DNA from 3 places in the Kitasatospora sp. NPDC054768 genome. Region 2 is predicted to be linked to each of the others. Evidence: riboswitches for the same ligand, from Rfam matches in the RefSeq annotation. Region 2 holds a riboswitch; each other region holds the start of a gene.

Region 1 (3,942 bases), on a different contig from region 2:
AACTCGGAGGAGGCGACGTCCAGGGCCAGCGCGACGTCACGGCCGGGCACGTAGCCGGCCTTCTCGATGGCCTCGACGATGAGGTCCAGGGCCTCGCGGTTGGAGTCCAGGTTCGGGGCGAAGCCGCCCTCGTCACCCAGACCCGTGGACAGGCCGCGCTCCTTCAGCACGCCCTTGAGCGTGTGGTAGACCTCGACGCCCCAGCGGACGGCCTCGGAGAAGGACTCCGCGCCGATCGGGGCGATCATGAACTCCTGGATGTCGACGTTGGAGTCCGCGTGCGACCCACCGTTGAGGATGTTCATCATCGGGACCGGCAGGACGTGCGCGTTCGGGCCGCCCAGGTAGCGGAACAGCGGCAGGTCGCTGGCCTCGGAGGCGGCGTGCGCGACGGCCAGCGAGACGCCCAGGATGGCGTTGGCGCCGAGCGAGGACTTGTCCGGGGTGGCGTCCAGGTCCAGCATGGCCTGGTCGATCAGGCGCTGCTCGGTGGCGTCGTAGCCGACCAGCTCCGGGCCGATCTGCTCGATGACGGCCAGGACGGCCTTCTCGACGCCCTTGCCGAAGTAGCGGTTCTTGTCACCGTCACGCAGCTCCAGCGCCTCGAAGGCACCGGTGGAAGCACCCGACGGGACAGCGGCACGACCCGTGCTGCCGTCGTCGAGGCCGACCTCGACCTCGACCGTGGGGTTGCCGCGGGAGTCGAGGATCTCACGGGCTACGACGACATCGATGGACGGCACGAGGCATCTCCTTGCGGAAGCAGGGTCCGGTCTGACGGTGGTGCTGTCAGCAGGACGATTGCGGAGTCGTTACGACCAGAGCCTAACCGCCCGGGCTCCCGGGGCCACGTCCGCCTCGGTCCCGTCTCAGCGTGTGGCCCCACTACCCACCGGTAGTTCACCTGCTTGTCCCAGCTTGTCCCACCGGAGCGGGCGAATGCGGACGAAGGGGACCGGTAGGACCGGTCCCCTTCGGACGGCGGGGTGAGGCGGCGTCGGCGCCGGGCGCGGCGGGCGGGCCGGCGTCGAGCGAGCCGGCGTCGAGCGGGCCGGCGTCGAGCGGGCCGGCTCAGCCGAGGTGCAGCACCTGGCCGGGCATGATCAGGTTCGGGTCGCCGCCGACCGTGCCGTGGTTCTGCTCGTACAGCGCGTGCCAGCCGCCGGACACGCCCTGGGCGGCGGCGATGGTCGACAGGGTGTCACCGGCGCGGACGGTGTAGTCGTGGCCGGTGGTCTGCGGGGCCGACTGCGCGGCCTGCGGGGCGTACTGCGGCTGGGCGGCGGCCTGGCCGGCGTACTGCTGGTAGACGCTCTGGTGGCTGGTCCAGTACCAGGCGCCGTTGCTCTGGTACCAGTACACCTTGGCGTCGGCGTCCCAGCCGGCCTTGCCGGAGAAGCCCGGGGTCTGCGGCTGCGCCTGCTGCTGCGGGGCGGCCTGCTGGACCGGCTGCGCGGCGGGCTTCGGGGTCTGCTTCTGGGCGGCGGGCTGCTGCGCGACCGGCTTCTCGGCCGGCTTGGCGGCGGGCTTCGGGGTCTGCTGCTTGGGGGCGGACTGCGGCTTGGCGTCCGAGGAGGTGTCGACCGCAGCCGGGGCGCCACCCTTGGTCAGACCGGCCTTCTGGGAGCAGACCGGCCAGGCGCCCGGGCCCTGCGAGGCCAGCACCTTCTCGGCGACCGAGATCTGCTGGGCCTTGCTGGCCTGGTTGGCCTGCGGCGCGTAGGCGGTGCCGCCGTACGCCTTCCAGGTGCTGGAGGTGAACTGGAGGCCGCCGTAGAAGCCGTTGCCGGTGTTGATGCTCCAGTTGCCACCGGCCTCGCACTGGGCGACGGCGTCCCAGGTGGAGGCGGGGGCGGCGGAGGCGCCGGTGGCGGTGAGGAGCGGCATCGCGAGTCCGACGCCGGCCACACCGGCGACGGCGATGGCCTTCTCGGCCTGGGTGCGACGACGGTGACGGCCAGTTCCAACGAACAGCATGAAGAGGTCCCTCTCCGCACGCCTGCGAGGTGAGCTGTCGGGTTCGGACCGGGAGGTGGCCCGGCCGCCGTACGCGGAAACGATTCCGCTCGGGCGGCTTCACCCCAAGCCGTGGGGAGACGGCAACAAACCTGGTTCCCCCGCCCCTGCCCAGGGTTCTGGTCGGTTTCCCGTGGCGCGGCGGGCAGGACTCGGCGTTCCGCGTACGAGGTCCGCAGCTGCGAACTCCAGGGAGAGTAGACAGATCATCAGACCAATCACAAGCTCATATCGTCGATATCACACAATAATTACGGCGCGTGTTCGATCGCCTACCAACGGCGGTGTTATGTCCGGATTGATGGGTGTTCACACCCCCGTCAGCAGGTGGTTCGCGACGTCCCGTCAGTGCGATCTCAGCACGTCGGAGGCGTGGCGGGAGTGTTCGGCGAGGCCTGCGAAGGAGCGTGCGGAGGGGTCTGCGGAGAGGCGTGCGGGGAACGGCTCTCCGGACTGAATTCCACCGGGAGTTCGCGCAGCCCACGCATGATCAGACCACCGCGCCACCGCAGGTCGTCCGCGTCTTCCGCGAGCCGGAGATCGGGCAGCCGGGAAAGCAGCGTGGTCAGCGCGGCACGACCCTCCAAGCGGGCGAGCGGAGCGCCGATGCAGTAGTGGATGCCGTGCCCGAAGCCCAGGTGGGGGTTGTCCGTCCGGGCCAGGTCCAGGGTGTTCTCGGCCGCGAACCGGGCCGGGTCGCGGTCCGCCGCGGCGAGCACCACCAGCACCGGGTCGCCGACCGGGATGTCCACCCCGCCGATGGCCAGCGGACGGGTCGCGAACCGCCAGGTCGCCATCTCCACCGGTCCGTCGTAGCGCAGGAGTTCCTCGATCCCGGTCTCCAGCAGCGCGCTCTCCCCGCGGGCCACCGACTCCTGCAGCAACCGGCGCTGCTCCGGATTGCGCAGCAGGGCGTACGTGCCGTTGCCGATCAGGTTCACGGTGGTCTCGAAACCCGCGAACAGGAGGATGAAGGCCATCGCCGCGGCCTCGTTCTCGGTCAGGTGCTCACCGTGGTCACTGGCCCGGATCAGGCCCGAGATCAGGTCGTCCCCGAGGTCCGCGCGCTTGCGGTGGATCAGCTCCAGCAGGTACGCCCGCATCCGCTTCACCGCCCGCCCCACGCCGCCGCGCCGGCCGCCGCCGTGGCCCGGCTTCGTGTGGCGCACCATCATCCCGGCCCAGTCCCGGAAGTCGTCCTGGTCCTCGGCCGGCACGCCCAGCATGTCGCAGATCGCGTAGATGGGGAGCGGGAAGGCGAACTCGTGGATCAGGTCCGCCGAACCGCGCTGCGCGAAGCCGTCGATCAGCCGGTCGGTGAGCTGCTGCACCCGCGGCTCGAACTCGGCCACCCGGCGCGGGGTGAACGCCTTCGACACCAGCCTGCGCAGCCGGGTGTGGTCCGGCGGGTCGATGTTCAGCAGGTGGGTCATCAGGTCCGCCTGCCGCTCCCCCGGGATGCCCACCCGGCCGGTGCGGTGCGCCTGCTCGCTGTGGTGCGCCGGGTTCTTCGACAGCCGGCTGTCCGCGAGCGCCTGCCGGGCGTCCGCGTACCGGGTCACCAGCCAGGCCTCCACCCCGCTCGGCAGCGTGGTGCGGTGCACCGGGGCGTGCTCGCGCAGCCAGGCGTAGGCGGGGTACGGGTCGGAGGCGAACTCCCAGGTGAACAGCTGCGGGGCGGTGGCGTCGGACGGCGTGGCGGCGGGCCGGGCGGAGTCGGGCTGAGCTGGCATGGACCGACCGTATCCGGTGCGACGGGCACGCCCCGCTCCGGCGGGCCGCCGCTCCTCCCGCCGACGGTCCGCGGCCGTCCTGCCGATGCTCCGTGGACGGCCCATGGACGGCTCATGGACGGCCCGTTGACTGTCCGCGGACGGTCAATGGACAGCTCTTGGCCGACTCTTGGCCGCAGTGCGGGCGTGAGCC
Region 2 (3,942 bases):
CCTAGGACGGGCCGTGCGCCCCGACCGGGCCCCCGACCCGAACGGGCCGCACGCCCAGGACGGACCATGCGCCGGTCGGCGCACGGCCGGTCGACGGAAGCCCCGGGAGGACCACACCCCGGGCCCTTCCACCCGGCCCCGCCGAGGACTTCCGCTCCAGTGCGGACGCCTCCGGAGCGGACACCTCCGAAGCGGAGACCGCCGGCGAAGAGGTCCCCGGAGGAGACAAAGACAAAGGCCGTCGTGGTGTCGGCACCCACGACGGCCCCCCGATGATGGAGCACGGCGGTCGGTCAGACCGCCAGGTGGTCGAACTCCCCGTCCTTGGCCCCCAGCAGCAGGGCGGCGATCTCGGCCCGGGTGTAGATGAGGGCCGGGCCGTCCGGGAACCGCGAGTTGCGCATCGCCACATCGCCGCCGGGCAGGGCCGCGAACTCGACGCAGTTGCCCTGGGAGTTGCTGTGCCGGCTCTTCTGCCAGACCACCCCCTGGAGATCGGCGGCGGCCATCCCGTTGTAGGTGTCGTACGAGCCGTGCGTGTCCTGCGAGTCGTGCATAGAAATCTCCCGAAGAGCTTCCGGAGTTGTCGTCCAGCGCGGCGCCCCCGGCACCGTCGAAACGAACGGACCGGCCCCGTACCGGTCCGGCACAACGCCTCACTTGACGCGATGATAGCCGCAGTGCACGTGCATCAGCACGGGACGTTGCAGGTGCACGTGGCCTTTTGTCCGCAGCCGCGAACTCTTCACGGACCCTTCTCCTGACGGTACGTAAACGGACATAGCCGATGAATCGTCGGGCGCGCGATAACCGGCCGTGAGCACCTCCCCGCTGAATGTTGATCTTCGAATGCCGGGAGTCGCACTCCCGTGACCCTCCGTCAAACCATCCTCATGCTGTGAGACATCTCACGCGCCCCAGGTGCAACGCCGGCGCCCTCGGGTCGCGTCGAGGCAACCACCGGCGGTCGCGCGGGGATTGGGAGCGGAATGTCCGGATTGTAGGCAAAGTGCCCGGACCGGTGCCGGAGACGCACCGGCCTCCGGACCGCGACCGCGTGAAACCCACGCGGCAGCCGACTGCAAGCCGGACGGGCAGATGTCCTACGATCTCCGGCATGAGCACCGCAGCCATCCCGGGCGCGCCACTGCCCGTCCGTACTCCAGGCTCCCGTGCGCGGGGGCGCCACCGTCGTCCCGAGCGCCCCGAGATCCCGGCCGGCGCCCCGGCCCTGGTGCTCGCCGTGCCCGCGACCGCCGGGCCCGAGTCCCGCTCGGTCGTCGAGGAGTTGCTCTCGATCGTCCGCACCGAGCAGAACGGCGTCCGGACCGCGGTCGGCTACCTGCCCGGCAACGGCGGCGAGGGCGCGGGCGGCGAGGACCGCACCGTGGCCGAGCTGCTGGCCATGGCGGCCGAGGCCGGACTGCCGACGCCCGTCCTGGTGCCGCTGGTGCCCGGCCCGCACACCTTCCTGACCGAGCTTCACGCGCTCGCCGCCGAGTACAGCGCGCCCGTCACCGACCCGCTGGGCCCGCACCCGCTGCTGGCCGAGGCCGTGCACGTCCGGCTGTCCGAGGCCGGGCTGGCCCGGGCCGACCGCGCCCGGCTGTTCGCCATCGCGACCGCCGCGGACGGCGTGGTGCTGACCACCGTCGGCGGCGAGGACGCGGCCGCGGCGGCCGGCATCACCGGCGTGCTGCTGGCCGCCCGACTGGCCGTGCCGGTCGTCGCCGCCGCGCTCGACGTGCCCGGCTCGGTGGCCGCGGCCGTCAACCACCTCAGGGACACCGGCTCGCAGCGCCCGGCGCTGGCCCCGCTGGTGATCGGCCCGGAGGCGGACTCCGAGCTGCTCGCCACCGCCGCCGAGGAGACCGGCTGCCCGTCGGCCGCGCCGCTGGGCTCGTACCCGTCGGTCGGCCAGCTGATCGCCTCCACCTACCTGGCGGCGCTGCCCGCGCCGTCCCCGGAGGACCTGGCACGGGCCGAGGCGGAGGCGGCGGCCGCCGCCGAGGCCGAGGGGGCTCTGGAGGGCGTCCGCGGCGCCCACGCGGCCTCCCAGGGGCCCGCAGGGCGGTAGTCGACGACGCGCGCCGGTTGGCGCGCACCGAAGGGCCCGGAACGGCATGCGTTCCGGGCCCTTCGGTTTTGCTCCGCCCGCCCATGGCCGTCCCGCGCGGAAGTCGGACGGCGATGAAGTGGAATGTCCGTTCTGGCCTATTTGAAAGGAAATAGGAAACGCGGTCGCGGGCGCTCGCATCACGGCCGCCGCAGCATCTGCCCGGGTGCTCCGGCCCGCGATTCGACGCGCCGTCACACCACTTCTGAAGTGCTGCCAGTTGTGGGCTTCCATAACAGGGTTGCCTGAAAACGATCATTTACGATCATGAAGAGCGGCAATTTTGGCAGTTCCCACTAAACCGTGATGCGCATCACAGCAGTTTGCAGTTTGAACTTAAGTCTGATTAACGTGCTCCCCGTTCGTGACCACACGAACCCGGTTCATCCGCGACGCCGAGTCCTGCCGTCGGATGTCCTGGCAGCGCGAAATCGCACCACGGCAGGAGCGGGGGACCCACAGGTAAGTCGCCCCGGACCGATCTCCGGAACGGTCCAGGGCTAGGGGTGAAGCCGCGCCCACAGCGCGGCCGGGCAACTCCAGCCCGAATCCGACAGCTCACCTCGCAGGCGTGGGAGAGGACCGCGTCTTCATGCTGCCCACCAACGGCACTCGTCTGTCCAGCCGCACCCGTCGCGTGATCGCCGCCCTCGGCGTCGCGGGCGTCGGCCTCACCGTCCCCTGCATCGCCTCCGGCACCGCCTCCGCCGCCACCGTCGCCACCTGGGACAAGGTCGCCCAGTGCGAGAGCGGCGGCAACTGGAGCATCAACACGGGCAACGGCTTCTACGGCGGCCTCCAGTTCACCTCCAGCACCTGGTCCGCCTTCGGCGGCACCGCCTTCGCGGCGCGCGCCGACCTGGCCACCAAGGACCAGCAGATCGCCGTCGCCGAGAAGGTCCTCGCCTCGCAGGGCCCCGGCGCCTGGCCGGTGTGCTCGGTCCAGGCCGGCCTCACCAAGGGCGGCGCCGCGGCCGCCGTCGACACCTCGGCGGGCTCCACCGCGGGCTCGACCGCCGCGAAGCCCGCGCAGCCCGCGCAGAGCGCCAAGCCGGCCGCCCCGGCCGCCAAGCCCGCTCCGCAGACCCAGGCCCCGGCCGCAAAGCCCGCCGCGCCCTCCGCGCCCTCCGCGCCCTCCGCGCCCGCCCAGGACGGCACGCAGGCCAGCACCGACTCCGCCGCCTCCGGAAACCGGAGCGACTGGGTCCAGAAGCGCCAGCAGCAGGCCCAGAACGGCGACTACACCGTGGTCGAGGGCGACTGGCTGTCCGCGATCGCCGACCAGCACAAGGTGCAGGGCGGCTGGCAGCGGCTGTACGAGCTCAACCGCGGCACCCTGACCGAGGGTCCGGACAGCATCTACCCGGGCCAGCAGCTGTCCTTCGGCGGCAACGGCCAGGCCCAGGCCGGCCAGTCCGCCACCGGCAAGTCCGGCTCGGACTTCACCTGGTTCGACCGCTCGCAGAAGTCCGGCCAGTCCGCGAACGGCGGTGCCGTGAACGCCCAGCCGACCGCGCAGGCCCAGACCCAGGCCGCCAAGCCGTCCACCAAGCCCGCTCCCCAGACCCAGGCTCCGGCCGCCACCGGCAGCATGGCCGCCGCGGTCTCCTTCGCCGAGTCGAAGGTCGGTCAGGCGTACGTCTACGGCGGCACCGGCAACGGTGGCTGGGACTGCTCCGGCCTGACCCAGGCCGCGCTGCGCGCCGCGGGCGTCTCCGTCCCGCGCGTCGCCGCCGACCAGGCCGCCGCCAGCACCCACGTCTCGCTGGACAGCCTCCAGCCGGGCGACCTGCTGTTCTGGTCCAACAACGGCAAGGACTCCGGCG
Region 3 (3,942 bases), on a different contig from region 2:
GGGCGGCCGCTGGAGGGGGGTGAGCCGGTGGGGGGTCGAGCGGTGGTCCGTGGCCCGGGCGGTCAGCCGGTCGTCCGGCCCCGCGGGCCCGCCCCCGGCCACTCGTCGGCGAGCAGCGCGTAGAGGAACGAGTCGGACCAGACGCCGTCCTTGAACGCGTCGTGCCGCAGCCGGCCCTCCAGCCGGAAGCCCAGCCAGGTGAGCACCTTCACGGAGGCGTCGTTGTCCACGGCGACCCGGGCGGCCAGCCGGTGCAGGTCCAGGGCGCCGAAGGCGAAGTCGCAGAGCAGGCCGACGGTCTCGCCCGCGTAGCCGCGGCCCCAGGACCCGCGGGCCAGCACGCACCCGAGCTGAGCGGCGCGGTGCCCGTCCAGGGTGAGCGAGGCCTGCCCGATCGGCGTCGCGTCCGCCGGCTCCTCGGCGTCGGCGAGCCTGGTGACGGCGAGGCGGTAGGTGTCCCGCTCCTCGGCCATCGCCTCCTCCAGGTAGAGCTCGATCTGGTCGGCGCAGTCCTCCCGGCCGCTCGGCCCGAAGGGCAGGTGGCGGGTGACCTCCGGGTCGCCGAACAGCGCGTGCAGCGCGTCCACGTCGTCCTCGGTGAGGTGGTACTCGCGGACGGCCAGTCGCGGGCCGGTGAGTCGTACGGGGACCATGGCTGCCGACCCTATCCCCGCCCGGCGGCTACCGTTCGGACTATGAACGACGAAGACCTGCGGCTCGCCCCCCGCACCAAGGCCGCCGACCTGCTCGCCTGGGCGGCCGGGCAGGACCGCGCGCCGGTGGCCGAGGCGCCGCTGCGCGCGGTGCTGGCGCTGCTGGAGCTGGGCGACGGCAGGATGCACGACGGCTGGCCGGAACTGACCTCCGACGCGGTGGAGCACCTGCTGTACGAGCGGCTCCACCTGTACGTCCAACCCGCTCCCGAGGAGGACCCGCTCGCCTACGGCGACGCCGTCCGGCTGCTGATCGACCACCAGCGGGCGGCCCGGCGGCTGAACGCCAAGCGCCAGGAGCGGCTGCACGAGGAGGCCGAGTGGCAGGGCGAGGTCGCGGCCGGGCTGCTGCGCCGCGCCGACCTGGTGACCTGGCCCCGGCTGTACGCGGTGCTGCTGCACGCGTACGGGGTGGACGTCACGGACGGGGCGGCGGTGCGGGACTGGCTGGCCGGCTTCGCGGAGCTCGCGGAGGAGGACCGGCTGGCCGCGTACGAGGCGCTGGTGCCGGCCGGCTGGCTGGACGAGCCGGACGAGCAGGGCTGGGGCCCGGGCCGGGTGCTGTCGGTCGGCATGGCCACGGACGGCGCCCGGCGGCTGCTGGAGCAGGGCCTGATGCGGCGCAGCTACCGCAACCTGGCCGAGCTGACCGCGCAGGGGCGGCCGATGCCGGACGAACTGGCCGGGGACTTCGGGCAGTTCGAGGAGGCGGCGGTCGACGCGGCGCTCGACCTGTTCGGCGGGTGGACGGTGCCGGGGCTGCCCCGGCTGCTGGTGACGGAGTTCCCGGAGCTGGCGCCGGAGCCGGGCCAGGAGGAGATCGAGGCGTACCTGGCGCAGCTGCCCGCCGAGGAGTGAGACCTCGCACGAAGGCCCCGGCCCGGAGCCGCTGCTCCGGGCCGGGGCCTTCTCGCGTGCGCGTCGGGTTTCTCGCGCGGGTGCGCGGGCCTCTCGCGGGTGCGTCGGGTTTCTCGCGCGGGTCAGGGGTTGAGGCCGCGCTGCTGGAGCCAGGGCTCCGGGTCGACCGGGGCGCCGCCGCCGGGGCGGACCTCCATGTGCAGGTGCGGCCCGGTGACGTTGCCGGTCGCGCCGACCTTGCCGATCTGCTGGCCGGGGGCGACCTTGCCGGAGCCCTTGGTGATCGAGGAGAGGTGGCAGTACCAGATCTCGGTGCCGTCGGGCAGGGTCTCGACGATCCGGTAGCCGTACGAGCCGGCCCAGCCGGCCGAGGTGATGGTGCCCTGGCCGAGCGCGTAGACCGGGGTGCCGGTGTCGGCGGCGAAGTCCAGGCCGGTGTGCAGGTTGGCCCAGTAGCGGGCGCTCTGGCCGTAGTGGGCGGAGAGCCGGTAGTCCTTCACCGGGAGGGTGAGGGCGGCGGCCTTGACCCGCTCGGCCTCCTCGGCGGCGCGCTTGGCCTCGGCCTCCTTGGCGACGGCCTTGGCCTCCGCCTCCTGCGCGGCCTGGAGCCGGGCGGTCTCCTCGGCGGCGGTGCGCTGGCTGTCGGCCTGGTGCTGGATGCGGGCGGCGAGCGCGAGTCCGGGGTCGGCGGAGAGGGCGACCGGGGTCTCGTCCGGGGCCTCGACGGCGGGGGCGGCGGCCGGGGTCGCCGAGGCGAAGCCGGTGGCGCCCAGGGTGGCGGCGACGGCGGTGACGCCGAGCAGTGGGGAGGCTCCGCGGGTCTGACGCGGCATCCGGTGGCGGTTGGTCTCGACCTCCGCGGGGAAGTCCTCCGGGCCGAAGGCCTCGGGGCCGTCCGTGCCGGGGTGGTCGAGGAGCTGGGTACCGGCTGCGAAGCCGGCCGGGTGTGCCGGGGTGTGCGTCGACGCCACGGAGGCGCGCTCCTTTCCTTCCTTCGCGCCTACCGGGTTAGCTGACGGGTTCGGAGCAGGAAGGTCTCCTACGGCTGGGCCGGGGCCCCGCCGATTCACCCCAAGGAACGTGGTTCCCCGGCTCCCTGACCTGCCCGGAGGCGGGTCGGCGGGATTAGGCGACGGCGCACGGTGCCGTCTGGGTACGGCGTTGACAACCGCGCTGCGTTATCAAACGTTAATCCTAGGAGGCTCTGATTCCAAGCCATCCGTTCGGAGCAGCCTAGGGCAAAGTGATCGGACGTCAACGAACGACACCGGCGAACACCCCCCTCGCGCACGGTCCCATCTGAGTACTCCTACTCATGTGCACCCCGGCCGGGCGGCCACATCCTGGCGCCATGAGCACATCGATGCAGACCCGCACCACGGCCGCGTACCACATCCAGGCCGTCCTCTCCTTCGCCCTGTCGGGCGTCGCCCTCGCCGTCGGGATCGCCTATCTGCCGGTCGGCGGATGGACCAGGGCCTTCCTCGGGATCGGCCTCCTCTACACCGTCACCTCGGCGTTCACGCTGGCGAAGGTGATCCGGGACCGGCAGGAGTCCAACGAGATGGTCACCCGGGTGGACCAGGCCAGGCTGGAGAAGCTGCTCAGCGAGCACGACCCGTTCAAGGTGGAGGGAGTCTGATCATCCCTTCCACTCCTTCCGCTCCACCCCTCACCCGGCCGTTCGCTTGACGGCTAAGGCTATTAGCCTTAGCTTTATGGCTATCGGCCCGCGCGCCGATGTCCCGCACCGGCGGCCCGAGGAGGACCCCATGAACGGCACCATCACCCCGAGCACCCAGCACCTGACCGTTCCCGGCGGCCGGATCGCCTTCGACGACACCCGGCAGGGCGACGGCACCCCCGTCGTCCTGCTCCCGGGCATGCTCGACAGCCGGGCCGCCTACCGGCACCTGCGTCCGCTGCTCGTCGCCGCCGGCCACCGCGTCGTCACCGTGGACCTGCGGGGCTTCGGCGAGTCCTCCGTCGAGTGGGACGACTACGGCCCGGCCGCCATCGCCGGCGACGTCCTCGCCCTGCTCGACCACCTCGGCATCGAGCGCGCCGTCCTCGCCGGGAACTCCTACACCGGGGCGACCGTCGTCAGGGCCGCCGGGGACGCGCCCGAGCGGGTCGCCGGGATCGTCCTGCTCAACGCCTTCGTCGAGAACCCGCCGCCGGGCGCCCTGATGCGCGGCGTCATGGGCCTGATGGGCGCCGCCCTCGTCCACTGGCCGGCCTCCTGGGGCTTCTACCTGCGCCGGATGGCCTTCCCGGGCGCCAAGCCCGCCGACTTCGACGCGTACGTGGACGGACTGGTCGCCGCGCTGCGCACCCCGGGGCGGAAGACCGCCACCCGCGGGTACGTCCA

Evidence for each region. Region 2 has a riboswitch for cyclic di-AMP ahead of ACWGKU_RS31175 (transglycosylase family protein). Riboswitches for the same ligand answer to the same signal wherever they lie in the genome.
Region 1: linked by a shared signal. The riboswitch ahead of ACWGKU_RS24495 (transglycosylase family protein) and the one ahead of ACWGKU_RS31175 (transglycosylase family protein) in region 2 are both predicted to bind cyclic di-AMP.
Region 3: linked by a shared signal. The riboswitch ahead of ACWGKU_RS33105 (M23 family metallopeptidase) and the one ahead of ACWGKU_RS31175 (transglycosylase family protein) in region 2 are both predicted to bind cyclic di-AMP.

The regions. Positions count from the first base shown of each region.
Region 1 is NZ_JBSHBN010000088.1:27,577-31,518, reverse strand. It holds gene eno (phosphopyruvate hydratase) at 1-743, opposite strand, end outside; gene ACWGKU_RS24495 (transglycosylase family protein) at 1,072-1,977, opposite strand; cyclic di-AMP (ydaO/yuaA leader) riboswitch at 1,983-2,151, opposite strand; gene ACWGKU_RS24490 (cytochrome P450 family protein) at 2,373-3,749, opposite strand.
Region 2 is NZ_JBSHBN010000139.1:13,501-17,442, forward strand. It holds gene ACWGKU_RS31160 (ATP-binding protein) at 1-5, shown strand, start outside; gene ACWGKU_RS31165 (DUF397 domain-containing protein) at 294-557, opposite strand; gene ACWGKU_RS31170 (hypothetical protein) at 1,118-2,077, shown strand; cyclic di-AMP (ydaO/yuaA leader) riboswitch at 2,531-2,701, shown strand; gene ACWGKU_RS31175 (transglycosylase family protein) at 2,688-3,942, shown strand, end outside.
Region 3 is NZ_JBSHBN010000156.1:16,459-20,400, forward strand. It holds gene ACWGKU_RS33095 (GNAT family N-acetyltransferase) at 63-653, opposite strand; gene ACWGKU_RS33100 (hypothetical protein) at 696-1,571, shown strand; gene ACWGKU_RS33105 (M23 family metallopeptidase) at 1,694-2,542, opposite strand; cyclic di-AMP (ydaO/yuaA leader) riboswitch at 2,555-2,713, opposite strand; gene ACWGKU_RS33110 (YiaA/YiaB family inner membrane protein) at 2,923-3,213, shown strand; gene ACWGKU_RS33115 (alpha/beta fold hydrolase) at 3,344-3,942, shown strand, end outside.